3 regions of the Faecalibacterium sp. 3 genome follow, and region 3 is predicted to be linked to each of the others. Evidence: a T-box and tRNA genes for the amino acid it is inferred to sense, from the RefSeq annotation. Region 3 holds a T-box; the other regions hold tRNA genes.
What was found. The T-box of region 3 lies ahead of tyrS (tyrosine--tRNA ligase). A T-box ahead of a tRNA ligase gene usually reads a tRNA of that ligase, here a tRNA-Tyr.
Positions count from the first base shown of each region.

Region 1: it has a tRNA-Tyr gene. The T-box ahead of tyrS (tyrosine--tRNA ligase) is inferred to sense a tRNA for this amino acid. The anticodon was not compared.
Region 2: it has a tRNA-Tyr gene. The T-box ahead of tyrS (tyrosine--tRNA ligase) is inferred to sense a tRNA for this amino acid. The anticodon was not compared.

Region 1 is NZ_JBLWFN010000001.1:104,145-109,623, forward strand. It holds gene ACNSPV_RS00475 (sirohydrochlorin cobaltochelatase) at 1-794, opposite strand, end outside; cobalamin riboswitch at 959-1,170, opposite strand; tRNA gene ACNSPV_RS00480 (tRNA-Tyr) at 1,427-1,511, shown strand; gene ACNSPV_RS00485 (sulfate/molybdate ABC transporter ATP-binding protein) at 2,228-3,274, opposite strand; gene modB (molybdate ABC transporter permease subunit) at 3,271-3,942, opposite strand; gene modA (molybdate ABC transporter substrate-binding protein) at 3,953-4,837, opposite strand; gene ACNSPV_RS00500 (molybdopterin-binding protein) at 4,911-5,479, opposite strand, start outside.
Region 2 is NZ_JBLWFN010000001.1:1,534,609-1,540,087, forward strand. It holds gene ACNSPV_RS07200 (helix-turn-helix transcriptional regulator) at 1-620, opposite strand, end outside; gene ACNSPV_RS07205 (plasmid recombination protein) at 1,307-2,572, shown strand; gene ACNSPV_RS07210 (hypothetical protein) at 2,590-2,766, shown strand; gene ACNSPV_RS07215 (DUF6061 family protein) at 2,865-3,116, opposite strand; tRNA gene ACNSPV_RS07220 (tRNA-Tyr) at 3,269-3,353, opposite strand; gene ACNSPV_RS07225 (winged helix-turn-helix domain-containing protein) at 3,704-4,768, shown strand; gene ACNSPV_RS07230 (C4-dicarboxylate ABC transporter) at 4,838-5,479, shown strand, end outside.
Region 3 is NZ_JBLWFN010000001.1:2,168,114-2,173,592, reverse strand. It holds gene recN (DNA repair protein RecN) at 1-1,559, shown strand, start outside; T-box leader at 1,627-1,884, shown strand; gene tyrS (tyrosine--tRNA ligase) at 1,950-3,170, shown strand; gene ACNSPV_RS10315 (ACT domain-containing protein) at 3,304-3,771, opposite strand; gene ACNSPV_RS10310 (CapA family protein) at 3,823-5,040, opposite strand; gene dapB (4-hydroxy-tetrahydrodipicolinate reductase) at 5,152-5,479, opposite strand, start outside.

The DNA of each region.
Region 1 (5,479 bases), 2.1 Mb from region 3:
ACGGCAGCAGCGGTGACAGCCTTGGCAACGTCTTCCTTATCCTGATTGATGATGGTAGCATCGGAGCCGACCTCACCCAGCAGGGGCTCAGCCACAGCGACAGATTCAAACTTGTCGCGGTAGGTGTCGATCATTTCCATCATTTCGTCGTACTCAGCGCCGTGCATCAGGTGGGTGGGCTGGACGACAAGGTTCTTCACGCCGTTTGCCACAGCGCGGTCCATGGCCTGCTGCATATTATCGATCTTTTCGCCGTCACGGGCCTGCACATGGTTGATGATGATCTGTGCGGTGAAGGCGCGGCGCACGCTCCAGTCCGGGTATGCGGCCTGCAGAGCATCCTCGATGCCCTTGATGTCCTTCACGCGGCTGTCGTTGAAGGAGGTGCCGAAGGAGACCACCAGCAGCTCGTTGTCGCCGATGTCGTCCTGATTGCGGGCATCATCCTTGGAAGCATCGCCGGTGTCACGGCCAAAGTAGTCGGGGTCGGCGTTCTCGCCTTCCACCAGTTCCTTCTGGGCGTCGGTCAAAGCATCCCATGCAGCCTTGGCGGCTTCGCACTGAGCGTCGGTGTCATCATTGCGCTCCTGCACATAGATGGCATCGATCAGGTCTGCCACATTCTTTGCTGCCATTTCGTCAGCCTCCTCGCTGCTCACTTCGCTGGAAGCGGCAGACGCAGCGGTGCTGGATGCAGTGCTGGAAGCAGCACCGCCGCAGCCGGTGAGCACGCCGGCGCACAGGGCCAGAGCCGTAACGGCTGCAGCCAGCTTTTTGGTTTCGATCTTTCTCATTGTCTTGTCCTTTCCTGTGGATAAATTGCGGCCGAACCGAACAAAGGGTACAGGAAAGTGAGGTAAAAAAGAGGCCCTTTTGTCCTGCGGATGGCATGACAAAAAGACCTCTGATTTTTTCAGGGCTTTTTGGTACAACCAATTCCTCGTGATCTGGGGCTCAGGCCCCCGTACCAACAGCAGGCAGGTTTCCTGACTGAAAGATCGCCGCCCGGCATCCCCTTCCCGGAGCAATGCTCCAGTGGCCGGTGCGCACAGCACCCTGACGCGGACTCCCTTATCACAGTGACGAGATCGTGCGGGATCTGCACCCGCTTCCCTTTTACCCTTCCCACCGCGCAAAGTGGCAGAAGGCACCTGCTGTTTTCTGTTCAGTTCGTCCGAAATTATAACATAGAATTGCGCAGAATGCAATCCGGAGCCGCCGGATCTGCCGCTTATCCAATAAATATTTTTGCAGCAAAAAAGACGGATGTCCGCCGTTTTCGCACAAAGCCATCCACATTGCCGCACCCCGCCTTCAACGGGTGCAAAAAAGCTTTGAAGAAAAAAGTAAAAAACAGTTGACAAAATCCATTTCCCATGCTAAAATAAGCAAGTCGTCCGGCGAACGGACGCACAAAAATGAATATGGGCGTGTTCCCGAGTGGCCAATGGGGACAGACTGTAAATCTGCTGCTTTCAGCTTCGGTGGTTCGAATCCACCCGCGCCCACCAAAAAAGCTCTAGCGTATTTAGTACGCTGGAGTTTTTTGTTTTGCAGCAAAGCCAGACTCACTGGGCGGGTGGATTCGAACAGCATCGACCCGCCGAACAGTCCGGCGGGGAAAAAAGCCCCTGCGGGGCTTTTTTAGATGCGCGGCTTGCGACATCCACCCGCGCCCACCAAAAAGACCAGCGTAGAAAATACGCTGGTTTTTTGTTTTATCCGGTATCTTAAGTTTCACCCTCAAGGGTGGATTCGAACAGCTGCGGCGACGTCGCTGAAGACGGCGCAAAAACAGCCCAGTGCAACAGCGACGACCGCTGCCAGCGGCAGAAGCAGGGAGGAGCTGTTGGGGCTGCGGCCAGCAGGATGCGCGTGCCGCCCAAGGCACGACGCAGCCGCTGGGAGCCGCGACCCGGGTTCCTTTTTATTTTGTGCGGCTCGCGATATCCACCCGCGCCCACCAAAAAGCCTCAACGTATCACGTTGCATTCCCTTTTTCCTGTTTCATCTCTCCCTCAAGGCCGCCTTGCCTTGCAGGGTAACAAAAAAAGACGCCTTGCGATCTCTCGCGAAGCGTCTTTGCCTTTGATGCCTAAAATATAGCGTTTTCTGTTATTTCTTTTAATCTGAAAGCTGCAACAACTTTGCCATCACATTTTTTCATGTTTTGTAAAGTTACACAAAATCTCGCCTTATTTTTTGTCGATTCATGCAGGGGCAGTTTTCATACCAGCGGCATGATGCCTTCCGGCGCAGCGGCAAAACACTGCGGCGCGGCGGGTGCAGCAGCCCCCAGCGTTGCCTTGCTCACCTTCCACCACAGGCGGGTCGTGCCGTCGGGTGCCAGGAAGATCAGATTCCAGTCAAACGGATTTTCACTGCTGGAAATCGCCTTTACCGGCAGCGCGTTCTGCGCTCCCGGTGCGCAGGGCGCAAGGTCGTGGGCGCGGATCCCCACGGCAGTGCAGTGTTCCGGCACCTCGGCTGCAAGGCGCAGCGGGGCGTCCCAGCCGGTCAGCCGCACCGTATGCGCATCCACGCGGGTGCAGGGCAGAATATTTTTGCAGCCGGTCAGCCGTGCGGCGGTAATGCTCTGCGGGTCGGCAAACACCTCTTTGGTGGTGCCGGTGCGCAGCACCCGCCCGCCATCCATCACTGCCATCTCCCGGCATAGGCGGTAGGCCTCGTCCCGGTTGTGGGTCACCAGCAGAGCCGTTCCGTCAAATCCCGCCAGCAGGCTGCCCACTTCGCTCTCCACCTCTTCCCGCAGGTAGCTGTCCAGCGCGCTGAAAGGCTCGTCCAGCATCAGGATGCGGGGCCTGCCCACCAGAATGCGGGCCAGTGCCGTGCGCTGCTGCTGTCCGCCGGAAAGCTGGGCCGGGCAGCGCTTCGCCAGTGCTTCCAGCCGCATGGCACGCAGCATTTCCGCGCAGCGTTCCCTGCGGACGGCCTTGTCTTTTTCCGCTTTCAGCCCGCAGAGGATGTTCTGCTCCACGGTCATGTTGGGGAACAGCGCATAGTTCTGGAACAGAAGGCCCACGCCCCGCTGCTGCGGCGGCAGGTCGATGTGCTGTTCGCTGTCAAACAGCACCCGGCCATCCAGCACGATGCGGCCCGCATCCGGCTTTACGATGCCCGCGATGCAGCGCAATGTCATGCTTTTGCCGCAGCCGGAGGCCCCCAGCAGAGCGGTGGCCGTGCTGCCTGCGGTAAACTCGGCCCGAAGGGTGAAGCCCTCCAGCTTTTTGGTAATGTTCACTTCCAGACTCATTTCCGGCCACCCGCCTTCTGTTTTTTCTCCAGAAGATTCACGGCCAGCAGCACCACCGCAGAGATGGCGATATCCACCAGCACCCAGCGCATGGCACCGGCCTCATCGTTGGTGCGCCACAGCTGATAGACCGTGGTAGCGATGGTGGCGGTCTTGCCGGGGGTGTAGCCTGCGATCATGCTGGTGGCACCGTACTCGCCCAGCGCCCGGGCAAAGGCCAGCACAGTTCCGGCCAGAATGCCCTGACGGCAGTACGGCATCCGCACCCGCCAGAAGATCCAGCTGTTGGACTGGCCCAGCGTCTGGGCCGACCACGCCAGCGTCTCGTCAAAGCTTTCAAAGGCGCCGCGGGCGGTGCGGTACATCAGCGGGAAGGCCACCACGATGGAGGCAAAGATGGCGCTGTACCAGTTCATGACCAGCTTGACCCCGAACTGCTCCATGAAGAAGATGCCCACCGGCCGCTTTGCGCCAAAGAGCAGCAGCAGAAAGTAGCCCACCACCGTGGGCGGCAGCACCATGGGCAGGGTGAGCAGCACGTCCAGCACGCCCTTGACGGTGCGCGGCAGCTTTGCGATATAATAAGCGGCAAAAATGCCGAGAAAGAACACTGCTGCGCAGCTGATAAGGGCGATGCGCAGGCTGTTCCACAACGGATACCAGTCCATGCCTGCTCCTTTATACGGCGCTGAAGCCCACGCCCTCGAACACGGTGGCGGCACGGTCGGTCTGCAGATAGGCCAGAAACTCCTTGGCGGCCTCGGCGTTGGGGGCGGCCTTCAGCACGGCGGCAGGATAGATGACCTGACCGCACATCTCTTTGGTGGCCTCGTCCACGGGGGTCAGACCGGCGCTGAAAGCATCGGTGCAGTAGACGACACCGGCATCCACGCTGGCCTCGGTGATCTGGGTGGTGACCTCCTTGACGTTGGAGCCGTAGGTGATGACACCGGCAGCGGCAAGTGCCTCCTCGTCCAGATCGTAGTAGGCAAGGATCTTCTGGGTGTACTGGCCCACAGGCACATCGCTGTTGCCCATGCAGAACAGGATGTCCTGTGCCTCCAGGTGCTCGGCCAGAGCGTCAAAGCTGTCGATGCCCTTGTCGCTGCCCTCCGGCACGCAGAGCACCACCTTGTTTTCCAGCAGGTCCACGCGGGTGTCGCTGTCCACAAAGTCCAGCCTGTCCTTGTTCACATCGGCCGAAGCTATGATGTCCAGCTGGTCCATCTGCTTCTGACCGGCAGAGATGAACAGGTCGCAGTCCGCGCCCTCCTGGATCTGGGTCTTGAGGGTGCCGGAGGAATCGAAGTTGAAGCGGAAGGTCACGCCCGGGTTCTCTGCCGAGTAGGTCTCACCGATGGCGGTGAGGGTCTCGGTGAGGGATGCGGCAGCAAACACGATCAGCTCCACGCTCTGGGCTGCTTGTGAAGAAGCGGCGGCAGAGGATGCCACGGAAGCAGCTGTGCTGGAAGCAGCGCCGCCGCAGGCAGTGAGGGCAGCGGCTGCACCGGCGATGCCGGCAGCAGCCAGAAAGCTCCGGCGGGAAATGCGATGGTCGTTCATATCTGTTTTTCTCCTTCAAGTAAAACAACATTCTATTTCTACGCCCCGCAAAGGAAAACAGGGCGGGAAAACCTTATTTGCGGGCGCACTCGCCGTCCAGACCGGCGGCAATGCGCACACCGTGTTCCAGACTGGGCAGGATGTACTCCAGATTTTCCTGCACGGCCTTGGGGCTGCCCGGCAGGTTGACGATGAGCGTTTTGCCGCGCAGCACGCTGACGCCGCGGCTGAGCATCCCCCGCGGGGTGATGCTCAGGCTGTGATAGCGCATGGCCTCAGCAATGCCGGGGGCGTTGCGGTCTGCCACCGCACAGGTGGCTTCCGGGGTGATATCCCGGGGCGAGAAGCCGGTGCCGCCGGTGGTGAGGATCAGATTCACCTGACGGCCGTCGGCCAGACGGATGAGCTGAGCCTTCAGGGCCTTTGCTTCGTCCGGCAGGATCATGGTCTCTTCCACCACATATCCTGCGGCGGTAAGCATCTCCACAATGAGCGGGCCGCTCTTATCCTCCCGCTCCCCGCGGCTGCCCTTGTCCGAAAGGGTGATGACTGCAGCCCGCAGGGGCGGGTTTTCCAGCGGGGCCAGCAGAGTCACTTCGTCCCCCACATGGATCTCGCCGCCGGTGAGCACCCGGGCAAACA
Region 2 (5,479 bases), 630 kb from region 3:
TTCTTGCTCATGGCTTCCTGCTCGGCGTAATGGCTCCCGATCCCCTTTTTGATTTCCTTGACCGCCGCCATGAAGTACATTTCAATGTCATCAAGGTCGCCTTGGTACACGGGCTTTCTCCGAAGGCTGATGTCCTTTGCGGCTTTGGCTGCCTCCGGGGTCTTGACCCTTGTACGCAGCAGGGTGCTCAATGTCGTGAGCATGGCGTTCTGTGCCGCAATACCGGACGCAAAGGTATCATCAAAATACTGCGATATGCGGTAAGTAAGCTCTGCAAACCGGGCGTTTTCCAACAGCAGGTTGACCACCTCTGTATTGACACGCCCCGTGTAGAGGTTCTTTGCGGCTTCTACGGACAGGCCAAGTTCGGCAATGTCGTAGTTCTTGCGGTCGGGGATGTTGGTTTCTCCCAGCAGAAAATCCGTAGACACGTTGAACAGCCTTGCAATCTTCAGCACCTGCTCATGGGTCAGAGTCCCTTTTGCGCCGCTGATGAAGCGGCTGATGGTGCTTTTGGAGCAGCCGATTTCCTTGGCAAGCTCCGGTTGGCTTATGTTGTGCTCTTTCATCAAGTCCGCAAGACGGATGTTGGATGGTGCGGGCAGATATTCCTGTGCCATGTGGTCGGCCCTCCTTTTTGAGCTTTTTCCTCATTATAATACGCTCTGCCGTTTTGTTCAATATACGGTTACCTCTCCGCCCTTGCTGTTGCAGCCCTGCAACCAGTAAGGGCTTTTTTCTTTTTCCGTTGCAGTTCTGCCGCTTTTTTGCTCTTTCTGCAAAATTCCCCGTATATTCAGGCAGGAAGCAAAAAAACACCAGAGTTCCCACACGGGGATACTCTGGTGCAACACATAACACCGCCCTGCCCGGTGGCCGCAGGGTGCGGGGTTTTGTCGGCATCGAACCGCTTGTCCCCCCTGCCCGTAAAAAGTGCATTTTTTTACGGAAGAAGTTCGTACAACCTGTACGGTCTGTACTTGTACGCACCCGTACGGCAAGTAGAAGCAAATTAAAACGCGTCATCGTTTATATTTCGCGTCTCCGTACACCGTACAGACCGTACGGGTTATTTGAAGTCCGTACGCAATTTTTTCAGATGCGTACGGAGCAATCAAGTTCGCATTGTGCGAACTTGATCGGAGCTCTCCCGCAGGAGACGTTCTCCCTCGGAGAGTCCTCGAAGAGCCCACTACACTTTGCAGCCCATAGGGATGAAAGTGTCATAGTGGGTTATTACACTTCCGAAGAAGTGCATCTTCGTTCCCCGTCACCTCTCGATGAACCTTGAAAGGAGGGATGCCCTTTGGCAAGAAATGATGGCATTGACCGCACCAGTGTCCGAAACCTCGCCGTTTCGGACAAGGCCGTTGGCAACACCCAGCAGCACAACGAGCGCGAAAAGGACAGCTATCGGAACCCCGATATCATCCCCCAGCGCGCTGCATGGAACGTCCACCTCAAGAAGCCAACTGCCAGCTACACCGACCTGTTCGCCCAGTTGGAAGCCGATGGAACCATCTCCACGCGCGGCTTGAAGCCGGATGCCACCCATTACTGCGAGCTTGTCTTTGATGTCAACTCGGCCTATTTTGACAATCACGGTGGCTACGAGTTCGCCAAGCAGTTCTATGAGGATGCCTACAAAGCAGCCGTTCAGATCGTGGGTGGTGAGCAGTATATCCTCTCGGCAGTCATGCACGCCGATGAGATCAACCGTGCCATGACCGAAGCACTAGGCCGCGAAGTTTACCACTACCACCTCCATGTGGTCTATGTACCTGTGGTCGAAAAGCAGATCCTGTGGTCGAAACGCTGCAAGGACAAGGCACTGGTCGGTACCGTAAAGGAGACTGTCATGCAGGTCAGCCGGAGCAAGAAGTGGGCATCCAAGCCCCTGCTGGACGATGCTGGAGAGCCCGTCCTGCAAAAGAACGGCAAACCAGTCCTGAAGAAGTCGTACAGCATCCTGCAAGACGATTTCTTCACCTATATGCACAATGCCGGGTACACCGATGTAGAGCGCGGCGAGCGCGGCAGCACCGAAGAACACCTGACCGTCACCCAGTTCAAAGTTCAACGGGAGCAGGAACGGCTGGACAGCCTGACCGCCCAGATTGACCAGAAAGAGCAGCACCTCACCCAAACCAACAAAACCCTCTCCAAGACCGAAAAGGAACTTGCCGCTGTGCAGAAAAAGGTCACGCTCACAAAAGAAGCCCTCATTCATGCGCGCGATCTGGATTATATTGGTAAGCGCACCTTTCTCGGCAACTATTCGCTGACCGAAGAAGAGTTTTCCAAGCTGAAAAAGCAAGCCGACCACGGCTATATGATGGATGTGGAGAACCGCCGCCTGAAAGAAGAACTTTCCACCGCCAAGAAAGAGGCCGTTCGTTGGAGCAACAAGTACCACGACCTGTGGTACGACGTGAAACCCTATCTGGATGCTCTCCACCGTGCGCCCGAACTGGTGCGTGGCTTTCTGGAAAAGATTCTTGCCCCCAAGCAGGAGCACACCATGAATGTGCCGCAGAAAAACCGCAAGCGTGGGCAGGATATGGAACTTTGAGTTTCGGAGGATACCATTTGAGCAAAAAGAAGAAGTCGAACAAATCCGGCTACCCGGATGAAGCAATCAAGACCCTTGCGCGTTGCTTTTATCCCTCCATGGTTGAGTTTTTCAACAGCGAGGAAGGCCAGCGTGAATACGAGGAATGGCTGAAAGAGCAGGAAACTCTACAAGCCTTGCCTGTTGCAGCATAAAAACAGCAGGACGCTCCCAGTAAAGGGAACGCCCTGCCTTATATAGATGTGTCTCACCGAGGTGTGTCCAGTTGGGCACACCTCTTATTTTTTTGCCCTTAATCTTCTAGCCCATGGCTTCCAGCCACATTCTTCAAATATTTCTCCGGGTCACCGTTCAGAATCAAATCCGCATAGCCCAGCGGATCGTTGTAGATGAGGTAGTCCAGTTCCGTCCTCTGCGCCATGGTCACGTCCAATTCATCCTCGACCCCAGTGCAGTCAATGGAGATCATTCTCCCATCCCGGAGCAGCAGTTCCACGCAGCCGGTGTCCATGTTGAATTTGCAGGTTCTTTCATCGTACTTCATAATCATACCCTCCAAATCTTGTTATTGGCTTACGGTCTATGACAAGGTATCGGAGTTTTACGCCGTCCACGGGAGCCTTCATTCTCAAACCCGAAGAAAACGAAAAATCCGAACCCTTCTCCAATCGGAAATAGGTTCGGATTTTTCTTGTTTGGTGGGCGCGGGTGGATTCGAACCACCGAAGCTGAAAGCAGCAGATTTACAGTCTGTCCCCATTGGCCACTCGGGAACACGCCCATATTCAATTCGCAGTCTCACAGACTGCCTGTATATATTACCACTGGGGCAAGGGTTTGTCAATGTTTTTTGAGGAAATTTTCTTGCAGGGGACGGAAGTAAGCGAAAAGCCCCGGGATCAAGGCGTCCCGGAGCGTATCAGAGCTAGTGACAGGAACGGAACACGTTCCGACACTTTTCGGAAGGAAAAATGCACAAAAAACATACCTTGAAAATGTTCAGGACGCTAAATTATTTCGGAATCCGAAAAAAGTATTGATGTATCCCAAACAGCGTGTTATTCTGTAGACAGTGCTTATTTCATAATCCGAAATAAGCGAAGACAATGGGGTCTGAAAGGAATCACAGCCATGAAAAAATCCAGCCTGCGGACAGTAAAGGAGAAGAACCGCCGCCTGATTTTGCGGGCACTGCTCACCGAGGGCGGGCTCTCCCGGATCGAACTGGCAAAACAGACAGGCCTTTCTCCCAGCACCATCACGGCGCTGGTGGGAGAACTGCTGGCAGAGGGCGTCGTGCAGGAGAGCGGCCTGCGTGCCGCAACGGCAGGGCGCAGCCGTGCCGGACTGACCATCTGTCCGGACTACGGCAGGGTCGTTGTGGTGGATATCGGCCGCAGCCATGCGGTTTTATATCTCTACGACATGGCTTTGCAGTGTGTGTTCCACACGGTGCTGCCCGACCACGGCGGGGATGGAAACGAGCTGCTGACTTCGATCTCTGATGCGATCTTTCAGGGCTTTTCCATGGAGGAGCTCCACGCAGGCAAGATGAAGAGCATCGGGCTGCTGTTTCAGGACGACACCGAGATCAGCGAGTTCCGCGTGATGTACTCCACCGGTTATACCGCGGCGACCATTTCTCTGCGGGAGGCGCTGTTTACCCAGTTCAAAGTGCCGATCGTGGAGGAATACAGCCGGGTCTATACCGTGAGCCGTGCACTGGCAGAGGCCGGCAAGTCGGTAGGTTCCAACTATGCACACATCGACCTTGGCGACCGGGCCGTGGTGCAGATCGTGCAGAAGGAACAGCCGGTGGCACTGCGCAGCGAGGGACAGGCAGACATCACCGGTCTGCTGCTGCCCGAAGGCGGCTCTCTGCTGGAGCTGGCGCAGAACTTTGAAGCTGCACCGCCCGCTCAGCAGGCGGCAGCGCTGAAAAACACGCAAAGCCCGGTGAGCTGCTTTACGGTACGGCTGAGCAATGTGGCGCGGATGCTCTGCTCGCTGTTCGTGATCGAGAAGCTGTATCTCTCCGGCCCGGCGGCTGCAAGCCCGGCGTTCATGCGCGGGGTGGTGCAGAAGCTGAAAAGCCCGGAGATGCGTCCGGTGGTGCTGAACCCGGATCCTGTCCATACGCCTGCCTTTATGGCAACGGATCTGCGTCAGAGCCTGCTGTGCAGCACGGACGCCTGAAAATGAAACTTGCCGTGGTTTACGGTGAGAATAAAGGGGGCTTGCCCCCGCAAAAAAAGGAGCAGAACTATGTTACAAGGCATTCTGATCGTTGTGGCATTCCTGGTCGTCGCGGCATTGATGATGACCAAGAAGATCCCTACTCTGCTGGCGCTTCCTTTGATGGCTGTCGTCATCTGCATCATCGCCGGTGTACCGATGTTCGGCAAAAACGCGGACGGCGCAGAGATCGGCTGGCTGACCACCGTGTTTGAAGCCGGCACCGTCCGTATGGGCAGCGCCATCATGGCAACCATTTTTGGTGCATGGCTGGGTCAGCTGATGAACAAGACCGGCGTCACCGAGAACATCATCAAAAAGAGCGCTGAGCTGGGCGGCGACCGTCCGCTGGTAGTCACCCTGATCATGGTTGTGGCCACCGCTGTCCTGTTCACCACCCTGAGCGGTCTGGGCTCCATCATCATGGTAGGTTCCATCGTGCTGCCCATCCTTATCTCTGTCGGCGTGCCCGCTGCAAGCGCAGCCTGCATCTTCCTGATGGCATTCACCACCGGCCTTGCCTGCAACATTGCAAACTGGAAGAGCTTTGCAAGCATCTTCTCGCTGGACATCGCCGACATTCAGGGCTTTGAGATCTACCTGATGGCAGCGACTGCTATCGCCACCCTCATCATGGTCATCGTGGAGTTCAAGCGCAACGGCATCAAGTTT
Region 3 (5,479 bases):
CCATCCTGATCGATTCCATCAATGCCATTCTTGGTAACCGCACTTCAAAAGACCTTGTGCGCACGGGCGCATCCAAGGCCGTCATCCGTGCTGCCTTTGAACAGGTGCCGGATGCCGTGCTGGACAGTCTGGAGAAGGCGGGGTACGAACGTTCGGATGCGCTGATGCTCAGCCGTGAGATCACCGCCGAGGGCAAGAGCACCTGCCGCATCAACGGCATGCCCGCGACCGCGTCCGTCCTGCGGGAGCTGTGCGGCGGACTTATCAACATTAACGGTCAGCATGACTCCGTGGGACTTCTGAACCCGGCAAGGCATCTGGGAATTCTGGATGATTATGCACAGAACGACGCGGAATTTCAGGAATACTATGTACTGTACAGGGAGCTTGTGCGCATCAAGCGAGAACTGGATGCCATGATCACCGACGAGGCCGAAAAGCAGAGAAAAATCGATCTGCTGAGCTATCAGGTACAGGAGATCGAAGACGCCGGGCTGACGGCTGGCGAGGAACAGACCTTGGAAAGCCGCAGAAAAATTCTGGCCAATGCATCGGCTATCCGGGATAAGATCGCACAGAGTTATGCTCTGCTTTCGGGCGATGACGAATCGTCCGGTGCTGTCGATCTGCTGGGCGAAGCCTCCCATGCAATCGATACGGCAGCGCAGCTTGACGATGCACTTGCTGCTGCATCCAGCCAACTGCTGGATCTTTACTATAATGCAAAGGATGTTGCTGCTGACCTGATCGGCCGTTTGGACTCCTACGATACCAATGACGCTGAACTGGATGAGATCGAGCAGCGGCTGGATCTCATCTATAAGCTCAAGCGTAAATATGGTGATACGGTAGAAGATGTGATCGAATTCGGACAGAATGCAAGGGAGGAACTGGAACGCATCCAGTCCTCTCAGGAACGGCACGACCATCTGCAGGCAGAAAAGCGGCGTCTTTATGCGCTGGCCCGTGAAAAGGCAGAGGCCTTGACCCAGACGCGGCTGAACGCTTTTGAAGCACTGAACAAACGCATTTCCGGCACGCTGGATTTTTTGAATATGCCGGGTGTACGCATGACATTGCGGCACACCCGCGGCCCGTTGGCCAGCCATGGACAGGACAGCATTGAGTTCTACATTTCCACAAATCCCGGTGAGGCGCCCAAACCCCTTGCAAAAATTGCGTCTGGCGGCGAGCTGAGCCGTATTACGCTGGCCATCAAGAACGCAATGGCAGATAAAGATGCTGTGCCTACGGTGATTTATGATGAGATTGACAGCGGTGTTTCCGGCAAGGCTGCTGGGCGCATCGGCGAAGTTCTGCGTCAGAGTGCGCAGGGCCACCAGATTTTGTGCATCACCCATACAGCCCAGATCGCTGCACTGGCCGACTGCCATCTGCTGATCCAGAAAAATGTGGCCAATGACCGCACCTATACCGAAATTCACCCGCTGGATGAGGAAGGCCGTGTGGAGGCGCTGGCCCGCTTGATCTCCGGTGACCATGTGACCGACATTTCCCGTGCAAATGCCCGGGAAATGCTGGGTCTCGGAGCGCAGTAAGCCTGTTTCGGCTGCTGCTGGAGACAGGGGTTGACAAGTATCCGGTATTGTGATAAAGTAGCTATTGTTAATGGCGTTGAAGGGAACAAGTACCTTGAAGCGCTCTGCCCAGAGAAGTCCCGGTTGGTGCAAGGGGCTGCAGAGCAGCAGGGGAAATACCTCCCGGAGCTGCAGGTCGAATGCCTTTACAAGGCTAGTAGGCTGTGCCGCGTGCGAGCGTTACAAACGCAGGAGTGTCACTCTACTCTGGGGTGTGCACTCGTGAGGTCGTTTCTGTGAGGGAACGGCAAACAGAGGTGGTACCGCGATTTTTCTCGCCCTCTGCCAAATTTATTTTTGGCAGAGGGCGTTTTATTTTCCCTCTGCCCATACAAACAGGAGGAAATGATTATGACTCTGTACGAAGAACTCAAGGCTCGCGGGCTGGTGGCTCAGATCACCGATGATGAGATCATCGACCTGATCAACAACGGCAAAGCAACCTTCTATATCGGTTTTGACTGCACTGCCGACAGCCTGACCGCTGGCCATTTCATGGCCCTGACCCTGATGAAGCGCCTGCAGATGGCAGGCAACAAGCCCATTGCGCTGATCGGCGGCGGCACTACCATGATCGGTGATCCTTCCGGCCGTACCGACATGCGCAAGATGCTCACCAAGGAAGACATCGCTCACAATGCGGCCTGCTTTAAAAGGCAGATGGAAAAATTCATCGATTTTTCCGATGGCAAGGCCCTGATGCTGAACAATGCCGACTGGCTGCTGAACCTGAATTATGTTGAGCTGCTGCGTGACGTGGGTGCCTGCTTCTCTGTGAATAACATGCTGCGCGCCAAGTGCTATGAGCAGCGCATGGAAAAGGGCCTGTCTTTCCTCGAGTTCAACTACATGATCATGCAGAGCTACGACTTCTACTATATGTTCCAGCACTACGGCTGCAACATGCAGTTCGGCGGCGATGACCAGTGGAGCAACATGCTGGGCGGTACAGAGCTGATCCGTCGTAAGCTGGGCAAAGACGCTTATGCCATGACGATCACCCTGCTGACCGATTCTCAGGGCAAGAAAATGGGCAAGACCGCCGGCAATGCAGTCTGGCTGGATCCCAATAAGACCAGCCCCTTCGAGTTCTACCAGTACTGGCGCAATGTGGGCGACGCCGACGTGATGAAGTGCATCCGGATGCTCACCTTCCTGCCGTTGGAGCAGATCGATGAAATGAGCACCTGGAAGGATCAGCGCCTGAACGAGGCCAAGGAAATTCTGGCTTACGAGCTGACCAGCATGGTTCATGGCAAGGAAGAAGCCGAAAAGGCTCAGAACGCAGCCCGCGCTCTGTTCAGCGGCAACGCCATGGATACCGAGCACATGCCTTCCACTCAGCTGACCGAGGCCGACCTGACCGATGGCTCCATCGGTATCCTGACCCTGATGGTCAAGGCTGGTCTGGCTGCATCCAACGGCGAGGCACGCCGTCTGGTGGTGCAGGGCGGTGTGCTGGTGGACGGTGAGAAAGCCGCAGCTCCTACTGTAAGCTTTACTGCCGAACAGCTGGCAAAGGGCATTGTGATCAAAAAGGGCAAAAAGATCTATCATAAGGTCACCCTGTAATGAAAACATCCTGAAAGAATCAGTCTGCATACCGATAAAACGGTGCAGGCTGATTCTTTTACAGAACAAAAGGCGCAGGTGAGTTTGCTGACTCATCTGCGCCTTTTCATGTTTACTGCATCAAGAAAACAGCTTACAGCTCATAAGCCTTCTTCAGAGCCTCATAAGCGGCATCCTCGTTTTCTGCATGGACCAGCAGGGAAATGTCCAGATCGCTGGTGGTAATGAGCAGAACCTCAATGTCCGCCATTGCAAGCGCGTTCAGGGCACGGGCGGCCACGCCGCAGCTGGCGACCATTTCCTCTCCAAACAGGTTCAGCTTGGAGTAGCCCACGCTGATCAGCGGGGAAGCCTTGGCATCCTTGTCCAGGTTTGCAACGGAAATGGCCTTCATCACCAGCGGAAGATCACTGCTGGAAGCGGTAAAGCTGAAATCAATGGTAGTACCATGGGGTGCACTCTGGCTGATCATATCTACGACCACGCCGTTATCCGCAAAAATCTGCAAATACCGTGCCAGACTGTTGCCCTTGAACTCCACGTCCTGCACACTGATCATCATCAGGCTGGTCTCAATGTTGATCTTCGATACTCCGTACATAAAGAACCTCCGTTCTGCCCGAAAAGCGGGCTTCAACAACGTAAAATTCACTCAGGTGAGCTGCAAAAATTCCGGGTCTATATTTTTCCGGGCAACCGTCCGGATCCACTCCAGACTGAAATCCGGGTAGTCATTCCGCACACCGTGCGCTTGAGCAAGCGCAGCAGTGTAGTCCTGAAGCAGATAGGTGCGCACATTGGATTTGCCTGCGTCGTAATGCGTTACAGTCGGCCAGAGTCTGGGATCCAGCACTGTGCAGTGAACAGAGCCATCAGGTTCTGTTGTTTTCTCAAGCTTCACGGTAAGAAGTGCGCCCACCAGTTGATCCGGCTTTGCCTGTGTGCTGATAAAATTTCCCAGAGAATAGGCGGTGAATACCTTTCTGCCATCTGCCGCAGTCAGCCATTGAGCGTTCTGCAATACATGTGGATGCGTACCTACGATCAGATCCGCGCCCCAATCCGCAAGGCTTTGTGCCAATGCACGCTGCGCATCCACAACGGTATGACTGTTTTCCACGCCCCAGTGCACACCCACCACTACAAAATCTGCCAGCTGGTGCGCTGACCGGACCTGTTGTTCGATCACATCCGTCTGACTGGTGTAGATGATGTTGGCCGTCATGGCTTTGCTCTGTGGAATACCGTTCGTATGCTCTGTATAGGAGAGGTATGCAATGGTCACACCGTTGACCGTCTGCATCGGGATGCGGCCGTAGTCGCTTTCTCCCTTCCACAAACCGGTCGTTACAACGTCCTCCGGCATACTGTCCCAGAACCGCAGCGTAGCAGCAATGCCGGAAGCGCCTTTATCGTAAGTGTGATTGTTGGAAAGGCTGAACACCCGTACACCAGCCCGATAAAGCGCCCGTGCGCAATCGCCCGGAGTGGAAAAGCACGGGTAGGTGGATGGCTCCAGCTCGTCCGTACAGAGCGTTTCCTGATTGATCCAGTTCACGTCCTGCTGCGCGTAGAAGGGAGCGATGTGCTCATAGCAGTAATCAAAGCTGTAGCCTTCTGTTCCGGCAGCCCGGCGCTTTGCCTGCTTGTAAATAGGGGAGTGGATCAGATTATCGCCGGTGGCAGAAAAGTGTACCGTCTGCACGACTGGCTGAGGCTCCGGTTCTGCCGCTGGTGATGCTGCAGCCGGACTGGAAGGCGGCTCTGGGATAGCTGCCACAGAACCGGCAGACGGAAGCAGATCCCGCGGAAATGTCCATGCAAGGAAGAAAATGCAGAGCAGAAACATGGCCAGAACAGAGACCACCATTTGAAACGCATGTTTCCTCATACGCCGCCTTGTAGGAGGCCGTCGCCGATAATGCTGAGCGGGAAGCTTGCTCATTCAGGGCCACATCCTTTCATCTGGGTGGATCGTTGTTTACAGTGCAGCGATCATATCACCCATATTGTACAGGCCTGGCTCCTTTTTTGCAAGGTAAACAGCAGCATTTACCGCGCCGTTTGCAAAAATATTGCGGGAATAAGCGGTGTGCTTGAGAGTGATCACTTCATCCGGACCGCAGAACAGCACTTCGTGATCACCCACGATGCTGCCGCCGCGCACAGAGCTGATACCGATCTCCTTCGGGTCACGCTTCTGACGGACGGAGGAACGATCATACACATAGTGATATTCGCCATTATTCTGCTCGTTGATGGCATCAGCCAGCATCAGTGCAGTGCCGCTGGGAGCATCCAGCTTGTTG